DNA from 3 places in the Bradyrhizobium sp. USDA 3397 genome. Region 2 is predicted to be linked to each of the others. Evidence: predicted binding sites of a transcription regulator. Region 2 holds the regulator's gene; each other region holds the start of a gene.

Region 1 (9,854 bases), 610 kb from region 2:
GTGGCCTCGCAGGGCGGCCCGAAGGTGCCTGCGGATGCCTCGGTCACCTCGACCGTCGGCATCGGCCCTCGCTCCGAGGGCGGCTTCGGCCTCGATATCGACCTTGCGGTCTCGCTGCCGGGCCTTGCCCGTGCAGATGCCGAGGCGCTGGTGGCGAAGGCGCACCAGGTGTGCCCGTACTCCAATGCCACGCGCGGCAACGTTGACGTTCGCCTGACGGTGGTCTGATCGGCAGCGCGGATCGGCTGGCCCGGGGCCTCCTCGGGCCGGCCACTTACGAGGAAATTTGCCACCCCGCGGCATGGCTGCACGGCGGCGCATACGGCTCCACGCTCGGCGCCATTGCTGGCGCAAACAAACCTCGCTAGGCCTGTGATCCAATGATCGACACAGGGAAGCGAAGGCATGACTGAAGCAGCAACGGGCGCCATGAGCGGACTGCGCGTCATCGATCTCACGCGCGTGCTCGGCGGTCCCTACTGCACCCAGATCCTCGCCGACCACGGCGCCGACGTGATCAAGGTCGAGCCGCCCGCGGGCGACGAGGTGCGCGAATGGGGCCCTCCGTTCCACGAAGAGGATGCGGCCTATTTCGTCGGCATCAACCGCAACAAGCGCTCGATCGGCCTCGACCTCGCCTCCGAGGGCGGCCGAATCGTGCTGCTCAAGATGCTGGAGACCGCCGACGTCCTGATCGAGAATTTCAAGCCGGGCACGCTGGAGAAATGGGGCATCGGCAACGACGTCCTCAGCAAGAAATATCCCCGCCTCGTGCATTGCCGGATCTGCGGCTTCGGCGCCGACGGCCCGCGCGGCGGCAACCCCGGCTATGATGCCATCATCCAGGCCATGACCGGCATGATCGCGGCGACCGGCTCGCCCGAGAGCGGGCCGATGCGGATCGGCGTGCCCTTGGTCGACATCACCACCGGACTTTATGCGGCGATCGGCATCCTGATGGCGCTGTCGGAGCGGCAGCGGTCGGGCAAGGGCCAGTTCCTGGAGACGACGCTGTACGAGACCGGCCTCGCCATCATGCATCCGCACACCGCGAATTATTTCATGCATGGCAAGCCGCCTGGTCTCACCGGCAACGAGCATCCGAACCTCGTCCCTTACGCGATCTTCCCGACCAAGACCGACAACATCTTCATCGGCGTCGGCAATGACGGCACCTTCCGCAAGCTGGCGAAAGAGATCGGCAAGCCCGAGCTCGGCACCGATCCACGCTTTGCCCGCAACAAGGACCGCATCGCCAATCGCGAGGCGCTGCGCGCCGAGCTTGCCGCCGTGTTCAGCCAGCACGAGGCCGAGCCGCTGTGCAACCGCCTGCTCGCGGCCGGCCTGCCCGCGGGGCCGGTGCAGAAGATCGACCAGGCGTTGACCAACCCGCACACGATCGCGCGTGGCGATATTATCGAGAAGGACTGGTACAAGGGCGTGGCTTCGCCGATCCGGCTCGACCGCAGCAAGCCGAGCCTGCGCCGCGTGCCGCCGAAATTCAGCCAGCACGCGGCCGAGGTGCTGGGCGAGTTCGGCTACTCCAAGGCCGAGATCGACGCGATGGTCGAAAAGGGCACGGTCTGCGGTCCCGAGCGGAAACGCTGAGCTAAGGCGAGCGTCAACGGTGGTGCGCTCCCTCTCCCGCTCGCGGGAGAGGGTTGGGGAGAGGGTGTCTCCGCACCGGGACAATCCCCTAGAGGATAGAACCCTCACCCGGCGCGATAGTGCCTCATCTCAATGCCGCACTGCGGCGCGCGCACGCATGTGCAGCGCGAACGGAGTCGGCTGACGGCTCCGTCTTGGCCTATTTGACGACTTCCCATTTGGCAGCGCTTGCTGCTTTCGTTTGTCCCGCTTACACAGTCATGTGAACGTCATGTGGCGCTGCTAGCGCAAGCGCTTCTTTAGTGACGGGCAAGGGAGGTTTTCTTGATGGCTCTTCGACATTTTGGCGCGGCGGCGGCCGTCGCACTCACAATTGGTCTCGGCGTCTCGCCGGCACTCGCAGTGACCGAAATCCAGTGGTGGCACGCGATGACCGGCGCCAACAACGACGTCATCGTCAGGCTCGCCAACGACTTCAACGCCACGCAGAGCGACTTCAAGGTGATCCCGACCTACAAGGGCAACTACGCCGACACGATGAACGCCGGCATCGCCGCGTTCCGCGCCGGCAACGCGCCGCACATCATGCAGGTGTTCGAGGTCGGCACCGCCACCATGATGGCCGCGACCGGCGCAGTGAAGCCGGTCTACAAGCTGATGGCCGAGACAGGCGAGAAGTTCGATCCGAAGGCTTACTTGCCCGCGATCACCGGCTACTACTCGACCTCGAAGGGCGAGATGCTGTCCTTCCCCTTCAACTCGTCCTCGACGGTGATGTGGGTCAACCTCGACGCGCTGAAGAAAGCGAATGTCGAGATCCCGAAGACCTGGCCCGAAGTGTTCGACGCCGCCAAGAAGCTGAAGGCGGCCGGCCACGCCACTTGCGGCTTCTCCAACTCCTGGGTCACCTGGGTCAATCTCGAGCAGCTCTCCGCCTGGCACAACGTGCCGCTCGCCAGCAAGGCAAACGGTCTCGACGGCTTCGACACCGTGCTGTCCTTCAACGGTCCGCTCCAGGTCAAGCATCTCGAAAATCTGGTCGAGCTCCAGAAGGACAAGACCTACGACTATGCCGGCCGCACCAACACCGGCGAAGGCCGCTTCACGTCGGGCGAATGCCCGCTCTACCTGACCTCGTCGGCGTTCTTCGGCAACGTGAAGGCGCAGGCCAAGTTCGCCTTCACTGCGGTGCCGATGCCCTATTATCCCGACGCCAAGGGCGCGCCGCAGAACTCGATCATCGGCGGTGCCTCGCTCTGGGTGATGGGCGGCAAACCGGCGGACGATTACAAGGGCGTCGCCAAATTCTTCTCCTTCCTCTCGGACACCGATCGCCAGGTCTACATCCACAAGGCCTCGGGCTATCTGCCGATCACCAAGGCGGCCTATGACAAGGCCAAGGCGGATGGCTTCTACAAGGACCAGCCCTATCTGGAAACGCCGCTGCTCGAGCTGACCAACAAGGAGCCGACCGAGAACTCGCGCGGCCTGCGCCTCGGCAACATGGTGCAGCTCCGTGACGTCTGGGCGGAAGAGATCGAGCAGGCGCTGGCCGGCAAGAAGACGGCCAAGCAGGCGCTGGACGCGGCCGTCGAGCGCGGCAACACCATGCTGCGCCAGTTCGAAAAGACCGCCGTGAAGTAAGGCGACAAGCGACAGGCCGGTCAACCGGCCTGCCGCCCCCGCAGGCATCATGCAAAAGCAAGCCATTTTCCAATCGAAGCTATTGCCCTATGCGCTGGTTGCGCCGCAGCTCGCGATCGTCCTGATATTCTTCTACTGGCCGGCCTTGCAGGCGGTGATCCAGTCCTTCCTGCTCCAGGACGCCTTCGGCCTGTCAACCAGCTTCGTCTGGTTCGAGAACTATATCGACCTGTTCAAGGAGCGCGCCTATTTCGAGGCGATCGTCCGCACCTTCTTCTTCTCGTTCGCCATCGCGATCTCGTCGCTGTCATTCGCGCTGCTGCTCGCGGTCATGGCCGACAAGCCGCTGCGTGGCGGCACGCTTTACCGCACGCTGCTGATCTGGCCCTATGCGGTGGCGCCGCCGGTCGTCGGTGTGCTCTGGATCTTCATGCTGCACCCTTCGCTCGGCGTGCTCGCGCGCTACTTGCGCACCCTAGGTATCGACTGGAATCCGCTGCTCGACGGCAATCAGGCAGCTGCCCTGATCATCATGGCGGCCGCCTGGAAGCAGATCTCCTACAACTTCCTGTTCTTCCTCGCCGGCCTCCAGAGCATCCCGCGCAGCGTGATCGAGGCGGCTGCGATCGACGGCGCCCGCCCGATGCGCAGGTTCTGGACCGTGATCTTCCCGCTGCTGTCGCCGACAATCTTCTTCCTGCTGGTCGTCAACATCGTCTACGCCTTCTTCGACACGTTCGGCATCATTGACACCATGACCCGCGGCGGTCCGGGCAAGTCGACGGAGACGCTGGTCTACAAGGTCTATACCGACGGCCTGCTCGGCGGCAACCTCGGCAGCTCCGCGGCGCAATCGGTGATCCTGATGATCATGGTCATCGTGCTGACGGGCATCCAGTTCCGCTTCGTCGAACGCAAGGTGACCTACTGATGGTCGAGGAAGAAGGCTTTCGGCGCTACATTGCCCATATCATCCTCTGGATCGGGATCGCGATCGTCGCGTTCCCGGTCTATCTCGCTTTCGTGGCCTCAACCCAGGACAACGCGGTGATCGCCAACGGGCAGATGTCGCTGCTGCCGGGTGGCCATTTTCTCGAAACCTACTATAAGACGATCTTCATCGGCACGAGCGGCTCCACCCGCGAGCCGGTCGGCAACATGATGCTGAACTCGCTGGTGATGGCGATGCTGATCGCGCTCGGCAAGATCGCGGTCTCGATCATCTCCGCCTATGCGATCGTCTATTTCCGCTTTCCGTTCCGGATGGCGATCTTCTGGATCATCTTCATCACTTTGATGCTGCCCGTCGAGGTGCGCATCTATCCGACCTACAAGATCGTCGCCGACCTGCACATGCTCGACAGCTATGCCGGCCTGTCGCTGCCGCTGATCGCATCGGCCACCGCGACGCTGCTGTTCCGCCAATTCTTCATGACGGTGCCGGACGAATTGCTGGAAGCCTCGCGCATCGACGGCGCCGGCCCCTTCCGCTTCTTCTGGGATACGCTCTTGCCGCTGTCGCGCACCAACATGGCGGCGCTGTTCGTGATCCTGTTCATCCTCGGCTGGAATCAGTATCTCTGGCCGCTGTTGATCACCACGCGCGACGACATGCAGACCATCCAGATCGGCATCCGCAAGATGATCACCACCACCGACGCGCTGACCGAATGGCCGATCGTGATGGCAACCGCCGTGCTGGCCATGCTGCCGCCGGTGGTCGTCGTCGTCGCCATGCAGAAATTGTTCGTGCGCGGCCTGGTCGAGACGGAAAAGTGAAGATGGCGAATAGTGAATGGCGAGTGGCGAATGGGGTCGCTGCGTCCGCCTTGCGTGCTAACAAGTCCCCATTCGCCATTCCCTACTCGCTATTCGCCGGTGCAACCCATGGCTAACGTCACCCTGCGCAGCGTCCGCAAGACCTATCCCGGCGGCTTCGAGGCCATCAAGGGCGTCGACGTCGATGTCGGCGACGGACAGTTCTGCGTGCTGGTCGGACCAAGCGGCTGCGGCAAGTCCACGCTGCTGCGCATGGTCGCGGGACTGGAGACGGTCACCGGCGGCGAGATCGACATCGGCGGCCGCGTCGTCAACCAGGTCGAGCCCGCCGATCGCGACATCGCGATGGTGTTCCAGAACTACGCGCTCTATCCGCATATGAGCGTCTACAACAACATGGCCTATGGCCTGCGTAACCGTGGCATGGCCGAGGCCGAGATCAAGACTCGCGTGGAAGAAGCCGCGCGCGTGCTCGAGCTCTCCGCCATGCTGGAGCGCAAGCCGCGCCAGCTCTCCGGCGGCCAGCGCCAGCGCGTCGCCATGGGCCGCGCCATCGTGCGCCAGCCGAAAGTGTTTTTGTTCGACGAGCCGCTCTCCAATCTCGACGCCAAGCTGCGCATCGCGATGCGGGTCGAGATCCGCAAATTGCAGCGCCGGCTCAACACGACGTCGATCTACGTCACCCATGACCAGCTCGAGGCGATGACGCTCGCCGACATTCTTGTCGTGATGAACGGCGGCCAGGTCGAGCAGGTCGGCAATCCGCTTGATATCTACGAGAAGCCGGCCACGACCTTCGTCGCCTCCTTCATCGGCGCACCGCCGATGAACCTGATGTCGACGCGGCCCGAGGAGATCCGGTCGCAGCTCGCCGGCAGCGCCGCAGCCGACGCCGGCATCGTCGGCATCCGCCCAGAGGATTTTGTCATCACCGACGAAGTCCCGGCCGGCGGCGTCGCCTTGCCGCTCACCGTCGAAGCGATCGAGCGCGTCGGCGCCGAGACCTTCGTCTACGGCTCCCGCGAGCAGGAGGACCAGCGCGTCGCCGCCACGCCCGGCGAGCTGCCACCCGGTGAGGTCATCGTCCGCATTCCCGGAACCCAGGCGCCCGCCATCGGCGCGAGGATCCGGGTCGCGGCGGTGCGGGCCAAGCTGCATCTGTTCAGTGACGACGGGCGGACGCGGCTTAAGAGCTGAGCGGCTCCGGGGCCCGACGACAAAAGTGCGAAAACAACCCCATGCACAGTAGAAGGGGGTTTGTTTTCGTTGGAGAATTCTCGCGGATCCGTCATGCCCGGGCTTGTCCCGGGCATCCACGCTCTCGGTGCTGCCAAGCAAGGTCGTGGATGGCCGGGACAAGCCCGGCCATGACGCAGCTGAGGCCATGTCGAGCCTATCGAAGGCGGAATCGGCCCGTCCACAGCCTCCCGGCTACCTGCTTGAACCCACAGGGGAACATGCCCATATTGCTGATCAAGGGGTGCCACGACGGGCCCCGACACACCAAAGTCGCTTCTGCGAGGACTTTGTAAACTATGTCTCGTGTTCCAACGCTCTCCAGTCCCTTCCTGCTGGGCTTTGACGAGATCGAGCGCGTGCTCGATCGGGTCGTCAAAGGCGCCGACGGTTATCCTCCCTACAATATCGAGAGGTGCGACCGCACGGACGGCCAGCCCGAGCGTTTGCGCATCACGCTGGCGGTCGCCGGATTTACGCGCGACCAACTCGATGTAACCATTGAGGAAAACCAGCTCGTGATCCGCGGACGGCAGCAGGACGACAAATCCCGGCAATACATCCATCGCGGCATCGCCGCGCGCCACTTCCAGCGCACCTTCGTGCTGGCGGAGGGGATGCTGGTGCTGGGTGCGGATCTGAAGAACGGGTTGTTGTCGATCGATCTGGCCCGGCCTGAACCGGAGCGGATCGTTAAGACAATCGCTATCAATGAGCACGAATAATGGAACGAGTAGCGGACTCGACCGCTTAGTGTTCCAGAGGAGTCGAGACCATGAGTGAAGGTCACGTTGCGTTCGAATACGAAGCCAAGAACGTCTCTCCGGAGACGCTGGCAACCCTGGGCGAAGGCCATATCGCCTATGTGAAGCAGATCCGCTCCGAGGACGTGCCGGGCCTGTTCCCCGAGGCGCCCAAGATCGCGCCGGGCCTCAAGCTTTTCGCGCTCCACGCCGCCGACGGCACGCCGATCATGCTGACCGACAGCCGCGAAGCCGCGATCGCCAACGCCTGGAGCAACGAGCTGCAGGCCGTGAGCGTGCACTAAAGCACGCGCGCATCGCAGGAAGAGAGTTTCAAACGGGCATGCCTTCGCAGGAAGGCGTGCCCGTTTTCAATTGGGCGGCGAGGTGTTCGCGTCGCCATCGGCAGCCAACCGGGATTCGGCGACGTCCCCGCCCGCGTGCGCAGGGCAATCGCATGTTAGTCGTGGCTGGGACACCGACTGTGTCCACAGCGTCATGGCCGGGCTTGTCCGGGCCATCCACGCCTTTCCACGTAGCGCAAAGAACGTGGATGCCCGAGACAAGCCCGGGCATGACGGCCTTTCGAAATTCAAATGCGATGTGCGGGGAAGCCTTGCCTTTTGCCGCGCACGAGACCGTCATCAATCCGTGATTTGACATTTCGTTCGTGTTTGTCAAATCTGACAAAATGCAGGCCAAGGCCCCTCCCCAGGACCGGATCCTCGACGCCGCCTTGCGCGTGTTCCGGCGCCACGGATTCCGCCGCTCCTCGATCGAGCAGGCGGCGGAGGAAGCCGGACTGACGCGGCAGGCGCTCTATCATCACTTCGCCTCCAAGGAGGCGCTGTTTCGCGCCGTGCTCGAGCGGATCTACGCGCAGGGGCTCGCTGCCGAAATCGCGGCCGCGAAGGCGGCGGAAGAATCCGGCCTCGAGCTTGCCGACATCCTGGTCGCCGAGATCGGCGCGCGGATGCAGTCGCTGCTCGCTTCGCTCAAGGATTCGCCCCACACCGAAGAGCTGTTTTCCGAGCACCTCGCGCAGGCGCGCGACCTCTACCAGAGCTATTCCAGCCGGTTCACCGAGGAGATCGCAACCACGATCACGCGGGTGTGCCGCAAGCGAAAGCTCAAGCTCGAAAGCGGCGTCAGCGTGCGCGAGCTCGCGCGCTGCGTCGAGATGGCGATCCACGGCACCAAATCCGCTTTCCCCGCCATGCAGCCGGTCGACGCGTTCCTGAAGCAGCTCGAGACCATGCTGCGCATGCTGATCGCCGGCGCGATGGCGCCGTCGGCAAAGAAGTCCCTCCGCAAAACGGGAGTTCGAAAATGACCAGCACGACCATCAATGGACGGCCTCTGGTGCTACCGGACGATCCGGATGCGCTCTTGATCGACGTGATCCGCGACGGCGGCCTCACCGGCACCAAGCTCGTCTGCGGCTCCGGCGTCTGCGGCGCCTGCACCGTGCTGCTCGACGGCACGCCGGTCGTGAGCTGCCTGTTGCCGGCGCAGGCGGCCGCCGGCAAATCGCTGACGACCATCGAGGGCATAGGTAGCGCCGGATTGCATCCGGTGCAGAAGGCGTTCATGGCGCACGACGCCCTGCAATGCGGCTTCTGCACGCCCGGCTTCGTCGTCGAAGCCGCCGCCTTCCATGACGGCTGGCGCGCGACCAAGGGCGCGGCGACACCCTCGCGCGAGGAGATCGCCGCCGCGCTCTCAGGGCATCTCTGCCGCTGCGGCGCCTATGAAGGCATTTTTCGCGCGGTAGCGGAGGCTTGTTCGGGTCGCTTCGACGGCAACGAACCCATTGCGCCGCGGCTGGAAGCCCGCGACAAGGTGACGGGCCTCGCCCGCTACACGGTCGACATCCACCATGACGGCCAGCTCGAAGGCGTCATCCTGCGCGCGCACGTCGCGCATGCGAGGATCACCGGGCTTGATCTGGCGCCGGCGCGCGCCATGGCCGGTGTTGCCGCGGTCGTTCCGCTGCTCGACGATGACAACATGGTCCGCTTCGTCGGTGCGCCGATTGCAGCCGTCGCGGCCAAGGATCGCCGCACCGCACTGAAGGCAATCGCCGCGATCACCTTCAAGCCCGAGCCTTTGCCCGCCGTGATCGGGCTCGATGCAGCGCGACGCGACGATGCGCCGGTCGTGTTCGAAAAGAAGGACCGCAAGCGTGCCGGCAACGTGTCCGAGGGCGCAGGCGGCGCTCCGGTGTCGTGGAAGGGCAATGTGCGCGGGCCTTCGGCGCCGTTCTCGCAAAAGGCCAAGCAGGCCAGGAGCTGGCTCGACGAGGCGCGCCAGCAACGCAATCCGCTGCTGGTCGAGGAAACCTTCCGCGTCTCGACGCAACAGCACGCAAGCCTCGAACCACATGCCGCCGTGGCCAGGTTCGATGGCGATCAGCTCATTGTGCACATCTCGACCCAGGCCATCCACGAGAGTATGGAGAAGATCGCCAAGCGCTATGGCCTTCCGCACGACAAGGTGCGTGTGATCGCCGATCATGTCGGCGGCGGATTCGGCTCCAAGGGCAGCCTGGGGCTGGAGACCATCGCCGCGATCGAGCTTGCGCGCGCCGCGAAGGCGCCGGTGCGTGTTGCCTTCGATCGTGAAGAGGAGCTTTCCGTCACCGGCTATCGTCCGGCCGCCGAGCTGAAGCTGTCCTTGCTGCCTTCGGCGGAAGGCCGCCTCAAGGCGCTGTCGCTCACCGCCCATGCCGACACCGGCGCCGCCGTGAACTCGCTGATCGCGGGTCTGGCGCGGCTGATCTATCCGGCCGAAGCCAAGGAGCTCGTCGACTTCGACGTGCTCAGCAATTTGCCGCCCGGCGCG
Region 2 (9,854 bases):
CGGAGAGAACTCATTAACGCTAGACCTCAATTTTGCTGCTGGGCCGGCTCCAGATGAGCAGCGTCAATCACGAACTGTGCCAACGCCCGGCCGAGGCAATCATGGACCTGTTTCGCCAGCTCAGGCCCGCGGGACGGGTTGAACAGGTCGAACTGGCCCTGTTCATTCCACTGCCGCATGATCGCGAAACGATCGAACAGCGGGATGTCGTGCTCCTGTGCCACGACGCGCATATTATCGAGAAAAGGCTGCGCCGAGATCATGGTCTCGGTGCGCGGGCTATATTGCAAATTCATCAAGACGACGTCCGCCCCTGCCTTTTGCAGCGCAACAACCCCGTCGGTCACCGCGCTACGAAATTCGTCGGGATCGATGGATCGGATAGCATCCACGGTCCCGGTCTGCCAGATGACCAAAGTAGGCGTTTTTGCTTCCATCAGCTTAACGAAGGTGGACGCGGTCTCCTCTGCCGTTTTCTTGCTCTGTATTTCTACGGAGACGTGCACCGGCTCGGAGGGCGGCAGCTTCTCCTTGAGGATCGCCTCCATGCGCGCCGGATAGGAGCTGCTCTCCGACGACGGAATCGTGGTCGAGCGGCTGCCGATCACCAGGATGTCGAGCGGTTTGCCGGCCTTGATCGCCTCGGCGACCTTGGGCAGCTGGCTTTCACTGGTCAGCAGATAGGACGGCAATTCGCAGGCCGCAGGCACAGGGGATGCGGCAGACGCGGCATCGCCCGCGCGCGCCGTGGGCGCGGCGAGGTTACCGCACAGCAGGACCAGGCTCAGGAGAACCTTCGCCTTCATCAGCCCCCTCCCGCCAGATCGGCGTTGCCGACGGCGTTCTTGGTTTTCGCACCGCTCTTGTCAGCCACACGCTTGTACCACGAAATGATCCACGCAACTCCCCACATGATCAGGATTCCGGAGAGGCTAATCAACGCATGCATCACCGGCCCGCCGGAGATTTCGGCGAGGACGAAATGGCCGGCAAAGGCCAGGAAGACGCCGAGGCAGAAGATCTCGAGCGAATGCTGACCACATAGAATCAATGGTCGTAGCCAGCGCGATTTCAAGCCCGGCCAATCGCGGGGCAGGAAGCGTACGGTCAGCGCCGCCAGCGCCAGGAAGTGCGCGAAGCGCAGCACGTCGAGGTCGGTCTTGTCGATCGGATACATCCATTGTTCGATCTGCTTCGGCATGAACTGGGAGAGCTGGGGCACGTACCAGGTCAAGGTCACGTAGAACGCCGCGATGAGATAGGCGATCGAGATCCACATCGTCACGGGCGAGGCCAGGATGCCCGACATGCGACGCGCACCTCCGAGCGCGCACCAGGCACCGAACACGAACAACAATTGCCAGGCGAAAGGATTGAAGGCCCAGAAGCCGTTCGGATAGGCCGACAGGTAAAGGTCGTACTCCCAGGTCACCGCGTAGAGCAGGACCGACAGCCCGAGCGTGACGTCCGGCCGCCATTTCATCGACCACAGGATCAGAGGCAGCGCCAGCATCAGCACGATGTAGAGCGGCAGCACGTCCATGTTGACGGGACGGAAGCGCAGCAGCAGCGCCTGCACGATGACGACGTCGGGCTGCTTGAGGAAGTCCATGATGCCCATCTCTTCGGTGTAGAGCGGGTTCTCGAACCTGGTCGCGACATAGGAGATCTCGGCGAGGAAGATCGTGAACAGGAAGACGTGGGCGACGTAGATCTGCCAGACCCGGCGCAGGATGCGCGCGGTGGCGATGAGAACGCCGCTCTCCAGCATGGCCCGGCCATAGACGAAGGCGGCGGTGTAGCCGGAGATGAAGATGAAAATTTCGGTGGCGTCGCTGAGGCCGTAATTGCGGATCGTGAACCAGGTCAGCAGACTGGGCGGCAGATGGTCGATGAAGATCAGCCATAGCGCGAGCCCGCGGAACAGATCGAGTCGGAGCTCGCGCTCGCCGATGGCGGGCAGCGTGATGGCCGGCGCTGCGGCGCGCGCCTTGGTCCCTGCGGGCTTGGCGCCCGCGGTTCCTGCGATGGTCGATCCCGTCACTTGGTCGGCAATGGTCATCGGGGCCTGGAAACCCTTCCGCAAATCGCGACATTGAAGCAGTGTAATGGTCCGGCTGTCGTCTCGCAAAGCGTCCGGATCACATCAGGGTGTCTCCCTCGGTGGTGTGCTTTCCCGCCAATTCTGGCGGGACGATGTCGCCAAGGCGCCGCGGGGGTTTGGTTCCCGGGGCGGATTTCGGTATGATGACAGCCATGTACCGCGCCGTGACCCGCCAGATCGAAGTGACCGTCGAGCCGAACTTTGTTCCGGAGCAATCGTCGGCCGACCGCTCGCGCTACTTCTGGTCCTACACCATCGTCATCACCAATTCGGGCGAGGAGACCGTGCAGCTCAAGACGCGGCACTGGATCATCACCGATGCCTCCGGCCGCCAGCAGGAGGTGAAGGGCGAAGGCGTGGTCGGCGAACAGCCGATCCTGGCCCCCGGCGAGCGCTTCGAATACACCTCCGGCGTGCCGCTCTCGACCGCCTCGGGCTTCATGACCGGCCGCTACCAGATGGTCAGCGAAACCGGCGAGCGTTTCGAGATCGACGTGCCGACATTTTCGCTGGACAGCCCCGACAACAAGCGGGTGTTGAATTAGGGAGGCGAGTTCGCCGTAACACTCACAACTGTCATGCCCCGGCTTGACCGGGGCATCCAGTACGCCACGGCCTCTCGTTTCGATCAGCATCGTCTCGGAGTACTGGATCGCCCGATCAAGTCGGGCGATGACACCGCGCGTGTGGCACTGCTCCACTCGTCATTGAGTGCAGCGACGCGGGTAGGCTTACGCGTCCTCGACGCCCGCTTCGTGCGGCGTGAACTGGTACACCGACGAGCAGAACTCGCAGGTGACCACGACCTTGTCGTCCTTGACCATGGCGGCGCGATCGTCGTGCGAGAAGCTCTTGAGCATCGCGGCGACCGCATCGCGCGAGCAGGAGCACCGCGCCTCGAGCACCTGCGGATTGAACACGCGCACGCCGCGCTCGTGGAAGAGGCGGTAGAGCAGCCGCTCGCCGGAGAGTTCGGGATCGATCAGCTCGACGTCCTCGACGGTCTCGATCAGCGAGCGGGCCTCGACCCAGGCATCGTCCTCAGTGACGCTGTGCACCTCGGTGCCGTCGGGCGCATCGCCGGGATGCAAGTCCGCCTGCCGCGCGCGCTCCGGCGCCTTGGGCAGAAATTGCATCAGCATGCCGCCGGCGCGCCAGCGATGCTTGCCGCCGTCGCTCGAGCGCCACTCCTCGCCGACCGCGAGGCGCACGCGCGTCGGGATCTGCTCGGAGCGCATGAAATATTCGTGGGCGGCGTCTTCCAGGCTGCCGCCGTCGAGCGCAACCAGGCCCTGGTAACGGCTCATGTCGGGGCCCTGGTCGATGGTCATGGCGAGATGGCCGCGGCCGAGCAGCGTGCCGGAATCCTTGGTCGTGCCCAGGCGCGAGGCGTCGAAGCGCGCATAGGCGCGCAGGCGGTCCGGGGCCTTGTAGTCGACGACCAGGAACGACACCGGACCGTCGGTCTGGGCCTGAAGAATGAAGCGGCCCTCGAATTTCAGCGCCGATCCAAGCAGCGTCGTCAGCACGATGGCCTCGCCGAGCAGCTTGCCCACGGCTGCGGGATAGTCGTGCTTGGTGAGGATGTCGTCGAGCGCAGGACCAAGCCGCACCAGGCGCCCGCGCACGTCGAGCGCGTCGACCTCGTAAGGCAGCACGGCGTCATCGATCGGAACCGATGATGGCGCGCGAACCGGGCCTTCAGGCCCGGTTTTCATGTCAGGAGATTGGGAAACCATGGCGCTTTATCTGGGGTCGTTCGATGCAAATTGAAAGAGGCACGCCCGCATTCCGTCGTCCGCGGAACGACGAGCTGCGTAGCCCGGATGGAGCGCAGCGCAATCCGGGGGGTCTTTCCACGCGTTGAGAACCCCGGATTTCGCTGCGCTTCATCCGGGCTACAAGAAGGTTACTTCACCGCGTCGAAGCACCAGGCCAAGATGCCCTTCTGCGCGTGCAGGCGGTTTTCGGCCTCGTCGAACACGACCGATTGCGGCCCGTCGATCACCTCATCGGTGACCTCCTCGCCGCGATGGGCCGGGAGGCAATGCATGAACAATGCGTCCGCCTTTGCCAGCGACATCAGCTTGGCATTGACCTGGTAGGGCTTGAGGACGTTGTGGCGGTGCTCGCCCTCCTTGTCGCCCATCGACACCCAGGTGTCGGTGACGACGCAATCGGCGCCGCGCACGGCGGCCTCGGGATCGGTGCCGAGCACGATCGGCGCGCTCGTCGCCTTGATCCAGTCGCGCATGGCCTTTTTCGGTGCGAGCTCCGGCGGCGTTGCGACATTGAGCTGGAATTTGAAGCGCTCGGCGGCATGGGCCCAGGACGCCAGCACGTTGTTGTCGTCGCCGGTCCAGGCCACCGTCTTGCCCTCGATCGGGCCGCGATGTTCCTCATAGGTCATGAGGTCGGCCATCACCTGGCAGGGATGCGAACGCCGCGTCAGGCCGTTGATGACGGGCACGGTGGCGTTGGCCGCGAGCTCCAGCAGCGCATCGTGGTTGAGGATGCGGATCATGATGGCGTCGACATAGCGCGACAGCACCCGCGCGGTGTCGGCGATGGTCTCGCCGCGGCCGAGCTGCATCTCGGCGCCGGTGAGCATGATCGCCTCGCCGCCGAGCTGGCGCATGCCGACGTCGAACGAGACGCGGGTGCGGGTCGAGGGACGCTCGAAGATCATCGCCAGCGTCTTGCCCTCGAGCGGCCTGACCGGCTGTTGCGCCTTCTGCTTCGCCTTCATGGCGGAAGAGGCGGCGAGCATGCTCTTGAGCTCCGACAGCGGCAGCTCGTTGATGTCCAGGAAGTGCTTGGGAGCTTTGTTGGGCGTCGTGCTCATCAGCTTGCCGCCCGCTTGGTCTGGCTGGAGGAGATCGCAGCGCAGGCCCGCTCTAACCGCCCGACGCTGTCCTCGATCTCCGCTTCGGTGACGATCAGGGGCGGCAGGAAGCGCACGACATTGTCGCCGGCCCCGACGGTGAGCAGCTTTTCGGCGCGCAGCGCCGCGACGAGATCGCCCGAAGGCACCACGGCCTTGATGCCGATCAGCAGGCCCTCGCCGCGAACCTCGCTGACGACATCAGGGTGACGATCGATCACGGAGGCGAGCTTCTGCTTGAGCAGCAGCGACATCTTCTGCACGTGGTCGAAGAAGCCGGGCTTGAGCATGACGTCGAGCACGGCGTTGGCAGCCGAGATCGCGATCGGATTGCCGCCGAAGGTCGAGCCGTGCGAGCCGGGCCCCATGCCGGCGGCCGCATCCGCGGTCGCCAGCACCGCGCCGATCGGAAAGCCGCCGCCGAGCGCCTTGGCGAGCGACATCACGTCCGGTGTGACGCCGGTGCGCTTGTAGGCAAAGAGCTCGCCCGTGCGGCCCATGCCGGTCTGCACCTCGTCGAAGGCGAGCAACAGGCCGCGCTCGTTGCAGAGCTCGCGCAGCGCCCTCAGGAAGGCGTGAGGTGCAGAACGAACGCCACCCTCGCCCTGGATCGGCTCGATGAGAATGCCGGCGGTGTGCGGACCGATCGCTTTCTTCACAGCCTCCAGATCACCATGCGGCACCTGGTCGAAGCCATCCATCGGCGGGCCGAAGCCCTCGAGATATTTCGCAGAGCCGGTGGCGGCGAGCGTCGCCAGCGTGCGGCCATGGAAGGCACCCTCGAAGGTGATCATGCGGTAACGCTCCGGATGCCCCTTGGAGAAGTGATGGTGACGCACCAGCTTGATCACGCCTTCCAGCGCCTCGGCGCCGGAATTGCAGAAGAACACGAAGTCCGCAAAGCTCTCATTGCAGAGGCGGCTTGCGAGCTTCTCGCCGTCAGGGCTCTGGAACAGGTTCGACATGTGCCAGAGCTTGGTCGCCTGCTCCTGCAACGCCTTGACCAGCGCGGGATGGACATGGCCGAGCGCATTCACCGCGACGCCCGAGGTGAAATCGAGATAGCGATCGCCGTTGGTCGCGATCAGCCAGCAGCCTTCGCCGCGCTCGAAACCGAGGTCGGCCCTGGCGAAAACGGGGAGCAAATGCGGCGCTGCGCTGTTAGTCATGACGTCACTTGAATGTTGCGGACGGTGTGAGGGCATGCATTGCGCGACGCACCATCGACCGGCCCCGGAAAACGAAACGTGCCGCCTTTTAAGGGCGGCACGTGGCACTATCTTATGCCTGGCAAGACGGGTGTCAATGCCGCCCGGAAAGCCTCGCGAAACGCTGATTCCGTAGTCTTGCGGTGCCGATTTTGCGGGTTTTTCACCACGGAACATGTGGAAGCGAGTCGGCGGACTCTTGCGCGGGAGTCACGCCATATTGTAGCGTTTGGACTGTCAGATACGACATCTCGTGCAGCAGTTCTGATCCCAGAAGTCCTCATGTACCGGCGTAAACGTTCGGGCGTCTTGAGCGCGCCCGGCGAGCCTTAAGGGATTCTGACGGCACGGGTTTTTCAAGGCTAAAGCATTCGCTGCGAAGGCCCCAGGATGGCAGGCGCGCAGCGAGGGAAAGGGTGCAATGACGGTTTTGACCTGGTCCGATGATCGCGTCGAGCAGCTGAAGAAGCTCTGGGAGGCCGGACTTTCGGCCAGCCAGATCGCGGCGGAGCTCGGCAATGTGACCCGCAATGCCGTGATCGGCAAGGTGCACCGGCTCGGCCTGTCCGGCCGCGCCAAGAGCCCTTCATCGGCAGCGCCGCGGCCGCGCAAGGCACGGCCCGCGCAGCACATGATGCGGGTGACCCGCCCCGTCGCGCGCGGCAACACCGCGCTGGCGCAGGCCTTCGAGGTCGAGTTGGAAGCCGAGCCGGTTACCTACGACAACGTGGTGCCGATGAGCCAGCGGCTGTCGCTGCTGGAATTGAACGAGGCGACCTGCCACTGGCCGGTCGGCGATCCATCGAGCCCGGATTTCTTCTTCTGCGGCGGCAAGGCGCTCTCAGGCCTGCCCTACTGCGCCCAGCATTCGCGCGTGGCCTATCAGCCCGCAGCGGACCGCCGTCGCGCAGCACCGAAGCCGGGCACGCGGTGAGCTCGCGATTTCATTGATTGCCAGGACAGCAGCCGTCACACGATGACGGCTCCAATTATTCGGTGTCATCCCCGCCTAGTGCGCGATTGCGCACGGGGAGCGGGGATCCATAACCACAGGGCGCGGTGATTGCGCGAGATGGTTACTGCGAGTCTTCGCCAGACCACGTACTATCGTTGATCGCGGCGAGCGCGAGCGCTCGCGCTGAGATCCCGGGCTCGCGCTGCGCGCGCCCCGGGATGACGGTCGAGATCGGCGCCGCAGTTCGCCAAACCAGCTGTCGCTGGCGCTTTATGTCTGCTCAGCCTTCGCAAAGCGATCGTCCAGCGCGTAGCCGGCGCCGCGGACGGTGCGGATCGGGTCCTGCTCGCGGCCGAGATTGAGCAGCTTGCGCAGGCGGCCGATATGGACGTCGACGGTGCGCTCGTCGATGTAAATGTCGCGGCCCCAGACGCTGTCGAGCAGCTGCTCGCGCGAGAACACGCGGCCGGGATGCTCCAGGAAGAACTCCAGCAGGCGATATTCGGTCGGGCCGAGATCGATCGGCCGGCCTGAGCGCGCCACGCGGCGCTTGTCGCGGTCGAGCTCGATATCGCCATAGGCGAGCACGGTGGCGAGGCGCTCGGGACTCGCACGCCTGAGCAGACCCTTCACGCGCGCAAGCAGCTCCGGCACCGAGAACGGCTTGACGATGTAATCATCCGCGCCGGTCGCAAGCCCGCGCACCCGCTCGCTCTCCTCGCCGCGCGCGGTGAGCATGATGATCGGCAGCTGCTTGGTCTCGGGGCGGGTCCGAAGCCGCCGGCACAGCTCGATGCCCGACAGGCCCGGCAGCATCCAGTCGAGCACGATCAGATCGGGAATGTGCTCCTTGAGGCGGGTGTCGGCGTCATCGCCGCGCATCACCGTCTCGACGTCATAGCCGTCGCCTTCGAGGTTGTAGCGAAGAAGCTCGGTGAGAGCTTCCTCGTCCTCAACCACCATAATGCGTGCGCCCATGTTGTCGTCGCTCCTTAAGTCGTCAGGTGTTCGGCACCGTCGTGGCGAAGGTCGTCATGTCGCCCTTCGGCCGCTTGTCGGTGATCGCCTGGCCCTCGATCATGTAGAACACGGTCTCGGCGATGTTGGTGGCGTGATCGCCGATCCGCTCGATGTTCTTGGCACAGAACATCAGGTGGATGCAGAACGAGATGTTGCGCGGATCCTCCATCATGTAGGTGAGGAGCTCGCGGAACAGCGAGGTGCAGATGGCGTCGACTTCCTCGTCGCCCTTCCACACTGCCATCGCCGCCGGCAGGTCGTGCGCGGCATAGGCGTCCAGCACCGACTTGACCTGCTGCTGCACGAGGTCGGTCATGTGCTCCAGGCCGCGGAACAGCTTGAGCGGATGGAAATCCGTCTCCAGCGCCGCGACGCGCTTGCCCATGTTCTTGGCGAGATCGCCGATGCGCTCGAGATCGGTCGCAACGCGCATGGCGCCGACGATCTCGCGCAGGTCGACGGCCATCGGCTGGCGGCGGGCGATGGTGAGAACGGCGCGCTCCTCGATGCGCTTCTGCAGCGCGTCGAGCTCGGCGTCGGTCGTGACGACGCGCTGGCCGAGCGCGACGTCGCGGCGGATCAGCGCGTCGACGGAATCGACGATCATGCGTTCGGCGATGCCGCCCATCTCGGCGACCAGGCGGGTGAGCTCCTGAAGATCGCTGTCGAAGGCCTTTACGGTATGTTCAGAACCCATGTTCCGTCTCCTCAGCCGAACCGGCCGGTGATGTAATCCTGCGTGCGCCGATCGCTCGGCGACGTGAAGATCTTGCTGGTGTCATCGAACTCGATCAACTCGCCGAGATACATGAAGGCGGTCTTGTCGGAGACGCGCGCCGCCTGCTGCATGTTGTGGGTCACGATCGCGATCGTGTAGTTCTCGGACAATTCCTGGATCAGCTCTTCGACCTTGGCGGTCGAGATCGGGTCGAGCGCCGAGCAAGGCTCGTCGAACAAGATCACCTCGGGCCGCACCGCGACGGTGCGGGCGATGCAGAGGCGCTGCTGCTGGCCGCCGGAGAGCGACAGGCCGGAGGCATTGAGCTTGTCCTTGACCTCGTTCCACAGCGCGCCGCCGCGCAGCGCCTTCTCGACGCGGCCGTCCATCTCGGACTTGGAGATCTTCTCGTAGAGACGAATGCCGAAGGCGATGTTCTCGTAGATCGTCATCGGGAACGGCGTCGGCTTCTGGAACACCATGCCGACCCGGGCACGGAGCAGGTTGAGGTCGAGCTTGGGGTCGAGGATGTTGGTATGGTCGAGCAACAGCTGACCGTCTGCGCGCTGGCCCGGATAGAGGTCGTACATCCGGTTGAAGATGCGCAGCAGGGTGGACTTGCCGCAGCCGGACGGGCCGATGAACGCCGTGACGCGGTTGGTGCCGAGCGCCAGGTTGATGTTCTTCAGCGCGTGGTGATCACCGTAGTAGAAGTTGAGGTTGCGCGCGGTGACCTTGGCGGGCGCCTCGGGCAACGGCTGCGAACCGGGATGAACGGTCGGTGCGCTGACGGAAACAGACATTTCACTCATTTTGCAGTCCTCTCGGCGCCAAGGATGCGCGCGCCAATGTTAAGGGCAAGCACGGTCAGGGTGATCAGCAGCGCGCCGCTCCAGGCGAGTTGCTTCCAATATTCGTAGGGGCTCTGCACGAAGTTGTTGATGGTGACAGGCAGGTTCGCCATC
Region 3 (9,854 bases), 720 kb from region 2:
GCGACGAGGTGGTGGTCAACGTGCTCGGCCGCGACATCCCGGCCAAGATCAGCAATCTGCGCACGATCGACTGGCAGGGTCTCGGCATCAATTTCGTCCTGGTGTTCTCGCCCAACGCCTTCAAGGGCGCGCCGCACACCCATATCGCGACGCTGACGGAAGCGGGCGGAAAGGCGGGCGACGGCAAGATCATCAAGGAGGTCGCCGACGCCTATCCGATGGTGACCAGTGTGCGCGTGCGCGAGGTGATGGAGACGGTCGGCTCCGTGGTGACCAATCTGGCCCTGGCGATCCGCGGCGCCAGCGCCGTGACGCTGATCTCGGCGATCCTGGTGCTGGGCGGGGCGCTCGCCGCCGGCCACCGCCACCGGGTCTATGACGCGGTTATCCTGAAGACCCTGGGCGCGACGCGGCTGCGGCTGCTCGGCGCCTATGCCCTCGAATACCTCCTGATCGGCCTTGCTACCGCGGTGTTCGGGGTGATCGCGGGCAGCATCGCGGCCTGGCTGATCGTGACGCGGCTGATGACGCTGAGCTTCGTCTGGCAGGCCGACAGCGCCGCCGGCGTGGTCGCCGCCGCGCTGGTCGTGACCGTCGGGCTCGGGCTTGCCGGCACGCTGCTGGCATTGAACAAAAAGCCCGCGACGGTGTTGCGAAATTTGTGACAAAATGTAGCGGCGGATCGAGCTGCCCGGAATCGGCCCGGTTTCCGCGATTAACCACGCTACCCCCGTCAGCTTCGCGTCAGGATTGACGCCGAGGGCGACATTCAGCCGCGCGTGGAAGGTTGCGGCGAATGTGTTAGTTTCCCACATATCGGATGGGTTCGGAGTCCCGATTGTGAGCCAAAATTAAATCGGCTGGCAGCGGTCTCCGAGATAGAATTTGACGAACCGGCGGCATGGCGACCCTCGTGCCGGACCGGACCAACCAACGGGAATTCGACCATGTCGGACCTAGACCGTAACTACGCTTCTCCTTTCGGCAGGGCCGCCGGGCGTGTTGACGCCGCGACGGTCGATGCCGGCCTGCGCGCCTATATGCTGCGCATCTACAACTACATGACCATTGGCCTGGCCATCACCGGCCTTGCCGCGCTCGGCGTCTACATGGCCGCCGTGACCGACGTTCCGACGGCGGACGCCGTTCGCGTCGGCAAGGTGTTCCTGACGCCGTTCGGCTACGCCATGTTCGTCAGCCCCCTGAAGTGGCTGTTCATCCTAGCGCCGCTCGCGATGGTGTTCGTGATCTCGGCGGGCATCAACCGTCTGGCCCCCTCGACCGCCCAGATCCTGTTCTGGGTGTTCGCGGCGCTGATGGGCATCTCGCTGTCGTCGATCTTCCTGGTGTTCACGCACACCTCGATCGTGCGGGTGTTCTTCATCACCGCGGCGACCTTCGGTGCGCTGAGCCTCTACGGCTACACCACCAAGCGTGACCTGACCGGCATGGGCTCGTTCCTGTTCATGGGCCTGATCGGCATCGTTCTCGCCAGCCTGGTGAACCTGTTCCTGGCCAGCTCGATGCTGCAGTTCATCGTGTCGGTGGTCGGCGTGCTGGTGTTCTCGGGCCTGACCGCCTGGGATACCCAGCGGCTGAAGAACGACTACATCTACGGCTATGCCTCGGCCGGCGGTGAAGTCGCAGAGCGTTCGGCCATCACCGGCGCACTGTCGCTGTACCTGAACTTCATCAACCTGTTCACGCTGCTGCTGCAGCTCCTCGGCCAGCGCGAGTAAGCTCTGAGACGAGAGAACGGACACGAACCCCGGCCGAAAGGCCGGGGTTTTCGTTTGGGGGTACGGGCTCTCCTCGTCATTGCGAGGAGCTCGCGACAAAATTGCGCAGCAATTTTGCGCTGATGCGACGAAGCAATCCAGAGTCCCTCCGCGGATGCATTTCTGGATTGCTTCGCTGCGCTCGCAATGACGCTGCGGAGGCGGCGGAACCCCTTCCAGCAGTCGGACGAAGGCTCTATCCTTCCCCCATGTCCGCACCCGATATCAGGCCCACCACCGAGGCCGACCTTCCCGCCGTCACCGCCATCTACCAGCAGGCCGTCCGCGAGGGCACGGCGACATTCGAGCTGGAGCCGCCCGACCTCACCGAAATGACGCGCCGCTATCGCGCGCTGATCGACGGCGGCTATCCCTATTTCGTCGCGATGCTGGACGGGCGCGTGGCCGGCTATGCCTATGCCGGCGCCTACCGGCCGCGGCCGGCCTATCGCTTCACGGTGGAGAACTCGATCTATCTCGATCCCTCCTTCCACCGCCGCGGCGTCGGGTCAATGCTGCTGGAACGGCTGATCGCCGAATGCGAGGCGCGCGGCTTCCGTCAGATGATCGCTGTGATCGGCGATTCCGCCAATGCCGGATCGATCGGCGTGCACACGAGGTGCGGCTTCAAGATGATCGGCACGCATCCCAGTGTCGGGCTGAAATTCGGCCGCTGGCTGGACACCGTGATGATGCAACGCGACCTCGGCGAGGGCGGAAGCACGGTGCCGACAAAGTAGATGTCGTAGGGTGGGCAAAGCGAAGCGTGCCCACCGTTCGCCGCACTAGAGAAAGCGCGTGGGCACGGCGCTACGCGCCTTTGCCCACCCTACGGCACCGTTCGTTCGTCTACACCACCGCCAGTTTGCGATCGATCACCAGCAGCACCCGCTCGAGCTCGTGGCCGCGGCGCAGGATCAGGCCGGTCGCCGAGATCACGCTGTACATGCCCTGCTTGCGCGCCAGCCGCGGGTCCTTCTCGATGCGATAGATCGGCACTTCCGAGGCGCGGCGATAGACCGAGAACACGGCGCGATCCTTCAGGAAGTCGATGGCATAATCGCGCCACTCGCCGTCAGCGACCATGCGGCCGTAGAGATTGAGAATCCGGTGCAGCTCGAGCCGGTTGAACGTCACCCGGTTCGGCTGCGCATGCACCGCGGCAGGACGCGCCGCCGCGCGCTGCTCGCTCGGGTCGGCATCCTCCGACGTCAGACTCATGGGAAGCGCCTCCTCATCGCACGGCTATGACCCGCGTCCGCCAAGATCGTCCCCGGAACCGCGTTCGTGACAATTGCATGATTGCGCCAACCGTTCCGCATCGCAAGGGGCTCGACCCATCGAATCGGCGTCCATCAGGGCACACGCAAGGGTGGAACTCCGTCGCGGCAAACCGTCACGGGATCGTTAGCAGGAATCATAGTATCGCCGCTTTTCCGCCAACCGCCTGCCGCCCTGCACTGCGAAAAGGGTGACGTGCGTTGACTCGGTCCTTTCGGTTCCGGATTCCTCAGCCCCCAGCCCCCCGGGGTCGAACAGGATCGGGTCTGTACGCACGACAAGGAGGGCCAACGCAAGTTGGTCCTTTTTTGTTTGTGCCGGGATGTTTCCGGCGCCCGTCATTCCGGGGCGCGCGAAGCGCGAGCCCGGAATCCATTTCTCAGCTCGGATAATGGGATTGATGGATTCCGGGCTCGCGCCAAGTGGCGCGCCCCGGAATGACGAGAGACTGATGTCTCAAGAAGATCTGCGCTTCAATGCAGCGACGTGTACGCCGCACCCAGCATCGGGCCCGGTCGCTCGCGGCTGCCGTCCTGGACGTAGACCACTGCGCCGTCGACGCCGTCGCGCGTGAGGTTCTCGATCGGCACCGTCCAGCTCTCCGGGCGGCCGGTCCAGTCGCCGACCTTGAGCAGGCTACGCACCACGTTGTGATAGGTGACCTGCTGTCCCTTGTTCTCGCCGCGGGTGATCGCGATCGGCACCGACTTGGCGATCGAGCAGATCCAGACCTCGCCGCGCGAGACCGCGGGCTCCTTGCTGGCGGCGACCGAGACGTTGATCTGCTTGCCCGAGAGCGACATCGTCACCGGCACGCTCATCACGCCGGTGCCCTTGTCGGTCTTGCCGATCGCGTTCTCGATGCCGGCGCGATCGCTGCCGATGACATGGGTGGAGCCGTTGACCACGACCTGCGGCGTGTAGACCTCGCGGTCGCCGCGCATGCGCGAATAGGCACGCTGCCGTGCAGAGAAGCGCGAATCCGCCAGCGTGTCCTTCCAGCCGAGATAGTCCCAGTAATCGATCGGCATGCTCAGCGCGATCACGGAGGGGTCCTTGGAGAGATCGCCGATGATCTGATCGGCGGGCGGGCAGGAGGAGCAGCCCTGCGAGGTGAACAATTCGACGACGGCGCGGGGTTCAGCCTGGGCAGGACGAATGACGGCGATGATCGCACATATGCCGAGAGCTCCCGACCAGAGGGCACCGGACCAACGTGGAATCAGATGGGAAGCCGTCATTGTCGTCATGTCGAACGCCGCACACCGTTGCTCTCAGGGGGAAATCTTATCGCCGGATGGTCACCGTAGTCTTACGGGGCGCGGTACATTCATCCATCCGGGCCACCGTCCAAAGGGAGGTTTTCCGCCGGGCGGGCCCATCTGAAGCGTACCGCAAACGCGCGAAGGCGGCCTTTGATAGGCCGCCTTCGTTAAGGCTTCTACTCACTTCGCAGTGAGCCATCATTCACAAATCCGCGTTTACGCCGCGAGCTTGCGCAGCACGTAGTGCAGGATGCCGCCGTTACGGTAGTAGTCGAGCTCGTCCAGCGTATCGATGCGGCAGAGCAGCGAAACGCGCTGCAGCGAACCGTCGCCGGAGACGATCTCCGCGGTCAGCTTCTGGCGCGGCTTGAGGTCGCCGACGAGGCCGCGGATGGTCACCTTCTCGTCGCCCTTCAGCCCAAGCGACTGCCAGGAGGTGCCTTCCTCGAAGGTCAGCGGCAGCACGCCCATGCCGACCAGGTTGGAGCGGTGGATGCGCTCGAAGCTCTGGCAGATCACGGCGCGCACGCCGAGCAGGCGCGTGCCCTTGGCGGCCCAGTCGCGCGAGGAGCCGTTGCCGTACTCGGCACCGGCGAACACCACCAGCGGCACCTTCTCTTCCTGGTACTTCATCGCGGCGTCGTAGATCGACATCTGCTCGCCGTCGGGCCAGTGCTTGGTCAGGCCGCCCTCGGGGATGTTTCCGTCCGCGCCCTTCAGCATGAAGTTCTTGATGCGGATGTTGGCGAAGGTGCCGCGCATCATGACTTCATGGTTGCCGCGGCGCGTGCCGTACTGGTTGAAGTCGGCCGGACGCACCTGGTGTTCGCTGAGATATTTGCCGGCGGGCGAGGTGAGCTTGATCGAGCCGGCCGGCGAGATGTGGTCGGTGGTGATCTTGTCGCCGAACATGGCGAGGATGCGCGCCTCGACGATGTCGGTGACCGGCTCCGGCTCCTTCTTCATGCCTTCGAAGTAAGGCGGATTCTGCACATAGGTCGAAGACATGTTCCAGCGATAGGTCTCGCTCTCGACCGTCTTGATCTTGCGCCAGTTGGTGTCGCCCTTGAACACGTCGGCGTACTTCTTCTTGAAGATCGACGCGGTCACGAACTTCTTCATGAAGGCGTTGATCTCCTTGGTCGTCGGCCAGATGTCCTTCAGGTACACCGGCTTGCCGTCCTTGCCCTCGCCGAGCGGCTCGGTGGCGAGGTTCTTGGTGACGCTGCCCGCGAGCGCGTAGGCGACTACCAGCGGCGGCGAGGCCAAATAGTTCGCCTGCACATCCGGCGAGACGCGACCTTCGAAGTTGCGGTTGCCGGAGAGCACGGCGGCCGCGACGACGCCGTTGTCGTTGATCGACTTCGAGATCTCCTCAGGCAGCGGACCGGAATTGCCGATGCAGGTGGTGCAGCCGAAGCCGACCAGGTTGAATCCGACCTTGTCGAGATCGGGCTGAAGACCCGAATTGGCGAGATATTCCGCGACCACCTGGCTGCCCGGGGCGAGCGAGGTCTTCACCCACGGCTTGGCCTTGAGGCCCTTCGCAGCCGCATTGCGCGCGAGCAAGCCGGCGCCGATGAGCACGCTCGGGTTCGATGTGTTGGTGCAGGAGGTGATCGCGGCGATCACGACGTCGCCATGGCCGATGTCGAAGTTCTTGCCTTCCACGGGGAAGCGCTTGGCCGGCTCCTCGGCCTTCTTGTACTCGCTGGCGAGCGCGAGCGAGAAGCCGTCGGCGACGGTCGGCAGCGCGATGCGGCCTTCGGGACGCTTCGGGCCGGCCATCGACGGCACGACGTCGCCGAGGTCGAGGGTCAGCGTCTCCGTGAACACGGGGTCGGGCGACTTGGCGGTGCGGAACAGGCCCTGCGCCTTGGCATAGGCCTGCACTAGCGCGACGCGGGCCGAGGCACGGCCGGAGGTCTTGAGATAGTCGAGCGCGGCGGCATCGACCGGGAAGAAGCCGCAGGTCGCGCCGTATTCGGGCGCCATGTTGGCGATCGTCGCCTTGTCGGCGACCGAGAGGTGGTCGAGGCCAGGGCCGAAGAACTCGACGAACTTGCCGACCACGCCGAGCTTGCGCAGCATCTGCGTCACGGTGAGCACGAGGTCGGTCGCGGTGACGCCCTCCTTCAGCGCGCCCTTCAGCTTGAAGCCGACGACGTTGGGCAGCAGCATCGACAGCGGCTGGCCGAGCATGCAGGCTTCCGCCTCGATGCCGCCGACGCCCCAGCCGAGCACGGCAAGGCCGTTGACCATGGTGGTGTGCGAATCGGTGCCGACCAGCGAATCGGGATAGGCCACCTCGAAGGTGCCGGTCTTCTTGCCGACGGTCATCTTCTCCTTCTTGGTCCAGACCGTCTGGGCCAGATATTCGAGATTGACCTGGTGGCAGATGCCGGTGCCGGGCGGCACGACGGAGAAGTTCGAGAACGCCTTCTGACCCCACTTCAGGAACTCGTAGCGCTCCTGGTTCTGCTTGTATTCCTCGGTGACGTTCTTGCCGAAGGCCTTGTTGTCGCCGAAGAAGTTCACGATCACAGAGTGGTCGATGACGAGGTCGACGGGCACCAAGGGGTTGATCTTCTCAGGCTCGCCGCCGAGCTTCTGCATCGCGTTGCGCATCGCGGCGAGATCGACCACCGCTGGCACGCCGGTGAAGTCCTGCATCAGCACCCGCGCCGGGCGGAAGGCGATCTCATGCTCCAGCGACTTCTTGCGCAGCCATTTCGAGACCGCGACGATGTCTTCCTTCTTGACCGAGCGGCCGTCCTCGTTGCGCAGCAAATTCTCGAGCAGGACCTTCATCGAATAGGGAAGTTTCGAAATTCCCTTCAGACCATTCTTCTCGGCGGTGGGCAGGCTGTAATAGACATAGGTCTTGGCGCCGACCTTGAGAGTCTTTTTGCATTTGAAGCTGTCGAGCGAGGTCATGTAGGAGATCCCAATTGCTAGTTATACCCGGCAGGGTATTTTAACACCGTCAGCGCATTAGGCTGGGCCGCTTGCAGGGGCAGGTTGAGTTGCTGCATCAAGTAGTTCCGGGCTTATAGAAGCTTTCTAACCGCGCCGCCACAGCCACTATCGTGCCGCAGCAATTCGCGAGCCAAAAATTCCCATGCGCTACCCCAAGATTTCCTGAGGCCCGGCTGTGAACGGACTGAACCAAGGCGACATGCGGCTGTCAGGTCACGGGCTGAGATGCGTGCGGGGCGGGCGCGAGGTGTTCGCCGGGCTCGATTTCGCGGCCGGGTCGGGCGAGGCCGTCGCGGTGATGGGGCGCAATGGATCAGGCAAGACCTCGCTGCTGCGGCTGATCGCGGGCCTGCTCGTTCCGGCCGGCGGGACGATCACGCTGAAGGGGGGCGATGGCGAGCTGACCCTGGCGGAGCAGTGCCACTATCTCGGCCATCGCGATGCCCTGAAGCCGGCGCTGAGCGTGGCCGAGAACCTGACGTTTTGGGCTGATTTTCTCGGCGGCGAGCGTTTCGACGCGGCCGAGAGCCTCGCCAAGGTGGGCCTCGACCACGCCACCCATCTGCCTGCCGGATTCCTGTCCGCGGGACAGCGCCGCCGGCTCTCGCTGGCGCGGCTGCTGACGGTCCGCCGCCCGGTCTGGCTCCTGGACGAGCCGACCAATGCGCTTGATGTCGCCGGTCAGGACATGTTCGCCGGCCTGATGCGCGAGCATCTGGCCGCCGGCGGCATGATCCTCGCGGCGACGCATGCCCCGCTCGGGATCGAATCGCGGGAGCTGCGGATCGGGGGAGTGGCGTGATGCGAGCCGACCCTCAGCTTTCCGAGCGGCCGGGCGCCGCCCGCTCCGTTGACTCCCTTCAGCTTGCCGCAGCGATCCATCTCGGGCCCGGCAGCCAGGCGCCGCCGCGGGCTCCCTTGCCTCTCCCGCTCTTGAGGCACAAGGGGAGCCCCCCATGACCGCCCTTGCCGCCCTCGTCCGCCGGGACATCCGCATCGCGCTCCGCGTCGGCGGCGGGGCCTTGATTGGCGTCTTGTTCTTTCTGACCGTGGTGGTGCTGATGCCGTTCGCGGTCGGGCCGGATCTGGCGCTGCTGTCGCGGCTGGGACCTGCGATCCTCTGGCTCGGCGCCCTCCTAGCCAGCCTGCTGACCCTCGACCGGCTGTTCATGGCCGACCATGAGGACGGCTCGCTCGACCTGATCACGATGAGCCGGACGCCGCTGGAACTCGCCTGCGCCGCCAAGGCGCTGGCGCATTGGCTCGCCGCCGGCCTGCCGCTGATTGTCGCAACCCCCGTGCTCGGCCTGTTGCTCAACCTCGACATGATCGCCACGGCTGCGGTGGCGCTGACGTTGCTAGCGGGCACTCCGGCGCTGACCTTCACCGGCATGATCGGCGCGGCGCTGGCGGTGACGCTGCATCGCGGCGGGCTGTTGATGGCGGTGCTGGTGCTGCCGCTGTCGATTCCCGTGCTGATTTTCGGGGTTGCGGCCTCGCAGGCGGTGATCGTCGGCCCGATGACCTTCGGCGCGCCGTTCTCGATCCTGTGCGCGCTGTCGCTGGTCAGCCTCGTGATCGGCCCGTTCGCGGCCGCAGCGAGCCTGCGGCATGGTCTCGATTGAAAAGGACCGGGCCGACCTTGACCCCGATCAACTTTCGCGACGGGCTTTCGTGTTGATTGCCTGAGCGGCCCCCGGTGATTATCAGGATACCATGACGCTGATCGACCTCGCCAACCCCACGCGGTTCCTCGCGCTGACAGCGCGGATGTTGCCGTGGCTGGCGGCCGCGACAATCATCCTGCTCACGATCGGTCTCTATCAAGCTGCGCTCGCGCCCGACGACTATCAGCAGGGCGCGACCGTCAAGATCATGTTCGTCCACGTGCCCAATGCCTGGCTGTCGATGTTCGTGTGGGGCGTGATGAGCATCGCATCGTTGGGCACGCTGGTGTGGCGGCATCCGCTCGCCGACGTCGCCGCCAAGGCCGCAGCTCCGATCGGCGCCGCCTTCACCTTCCTCGCGTTGCTCACGGGCTCTCTCTGGGGCCGGCCGATGTGGGGCACCTATTGGGAGTGGGACGCGCGGCTGACCTCGGTGCTGATCCTGTTCCTGATGTATCTGGGCCTGATGGCGCTGTGGCGTGCCGTCGACGATCCCTCGCGTGCGGCGCGCGCCGCCGCGGTGCTGACCCTGGTCGGCGCGATCAACCTGCCGATCATCAAGTTCTCGGTCGATTGGTGGAACACGCTGCACCAGCCCGCCTCGGTGATGCGCATGGGCGGCTCGGCGCTGGACAAGTCGTTCCTGATTCCGCTGCTGGTGATGGCGCTCGCCTTCACGCTGCTGTTCGTCACGCTGCATCTGGCCGCGATGCGCAACGAGATTTTGCGCCGCCGTGTCCGCTCGCTGCAGATGATGCAGGCCAGTCGCATGGCGTTCTCGAGCGGAGTAGAAAACGCGTCAAAAGAAGCTGGGGCTGCATGACGATGTCGCTCGGTCCTTATGCCTCTTTCATCGTGGCGTCTTACGCAGCTGTCGCCCTCGT

What was found. The regulator PhoB, encoded in region 2, activates phosphate uptake and scavenging genes when phosphate is short. The targets are predictions, from matches to a motif close to TGTCATNNANCTGTCAT.
Region 1: a site for PhoB is predicted at 1,865-1,881, ahead of ugpB (sn-glycerol-3-phosphate ABC transporter substrate-binding protein UgpB). Genes of this name have one in related genera too.
Region 3: a site for PhoB is predicted at 3,066-3,082, ahead of ACVWYQ_RS22170 (DUF2794 domain-containing protein). Genes of this name have one in related genera too.

What each region holds. Positions count from the first base shown of each region.
Region 1 is NZ_JBSSDS010000001.1:4,918,663-4,928,516, forward strand. Features, by position in the region: gene ACVWYQ_RS22685 (organic hydroperoxide resistance protein) at 1-228, shown strand, start outside; gene ACVWYQ_RS22690 (CaiB/BaiF CoA transferase family protein) at 406-1,608, shown strand; gene ugpB (sn-glycerol-3-phosphate ABC transporter substrate-binding protein UgpB) at 1,936-3,252, shown strand; gene ugpA (sn-glycerol-3-phosphate ABC transporter permease UgpA) at 3,302-4,183, shown strand; gene ugpE (sn-glycerol-3-phosphate ABC transporter permease UgpE) at 4,183-5,031, shown strand; gene ACVWYQ_RS22710 (sn-glycerol-3-phosphate import ATP-binding protein UgpC) at 5,140-6,228, shown strand; gene ACVWYQ_RS22715 (Hsp20 family protein) at 6,567-6,992, shown strand; gene ACVWYQ_RS22720 (BQ00720 family protein) at 7,043-7,315, shown strand; gene ACVWYQ_RS22725 (TetR/AcrR family transcriptional regulator) at 7,681-8,343, shown strand; gene ACVWYQ_RS22730 (molybdopterin-dependent oxidoreductase) at 8,340-9,854, shown strand, end outside.
Region 2 is NZ_JBSSDS010000001.1:5,532,281-5,542,134, reverse strand. Features, by position in the region: gene ACVWYQ_RS25550 (SGNH/GDSL hydrolase family protein) at 1-14, opposite strand, end outside; gene ACVWYQ_RS25545 (SGNH/GDSL hydrolase family protein) at 27-806, opposite strand; gene ACVWYQ_RS25540 (OpgC domain-containing protein) at 806-2,062, opposite strand; gene apaG (Co2+/Mg2+ efflux protein ApaG) at 2,257-2,649, shown strand; gene ACVWYQ_RS25530 (Hsp33 family molecular chaperone) at 2,836-3,843, opposite strand; gene argF (ornithine carbamoyltransferase) at 4,014-4,949, opposite strand; gene ACVWYQ_RS25520 (acetylornithine transaminase) at 4,949-6,157, opposite strand; gene ACVWYQ_RS25515 (GcrA family cell cycle regulator) at 6,618-7,130, shown strand; gene phoB (phosphate regulon transcriptional regulator PhoB) at 7,422-8,129, opposite strand; gene phoU (phosphate signaling complex protein PhoU) at 8,152-8,868, opposite strand; gene pstB (phosphate ABC transporter ATP-binding protein PstB) at 8,880-9,701, opposite strand; gene pstA (phosphate ABC transporter permease PstA) at 9,698-9,854, opposite strand, start outside.
Region 3 is NZ_JBSSDS010000001.1:4,807,372-4,817,225, forward strand. Features, by position in the region: gene ACVWYQ_RS22155 (ABC transporter permease) at 1-665, shown strand, start outside; gene ACVWYQ_RS22160 (Bax inhibitor-1/YccA family protein) at 948-1,739, shown strand; gene ACVWYQ_RS22165 (N-acetyltransferase family protein) at 1,988-2,518, shown strand; gene ACVWYQ_RS22170 (DUF2794 domain-containing protein) at 2,628-2,999, opposite strand; gene ACVWYQ_RS22175 (DUF1223 domain-containing protein) at 3,533-4,309, opposite strand; gene acnA (aconitate hydratase AcnA) at 4,541-7,261, opposite strand; gene ccmA (heme ABC exporter ATP-binding protein CcmA) at 7,503-8,105, shown strand; gene ccmB (heme exporter protein CcmB) at 8,260-8,928, shown strand; gene ACVWYQ_RS22195 (heme ABC transporter permease) at 9,020-9,793, shown strand; gene ccmD (heme exporter protein CcmD) at 9,790-9,854, shown strand, end outside.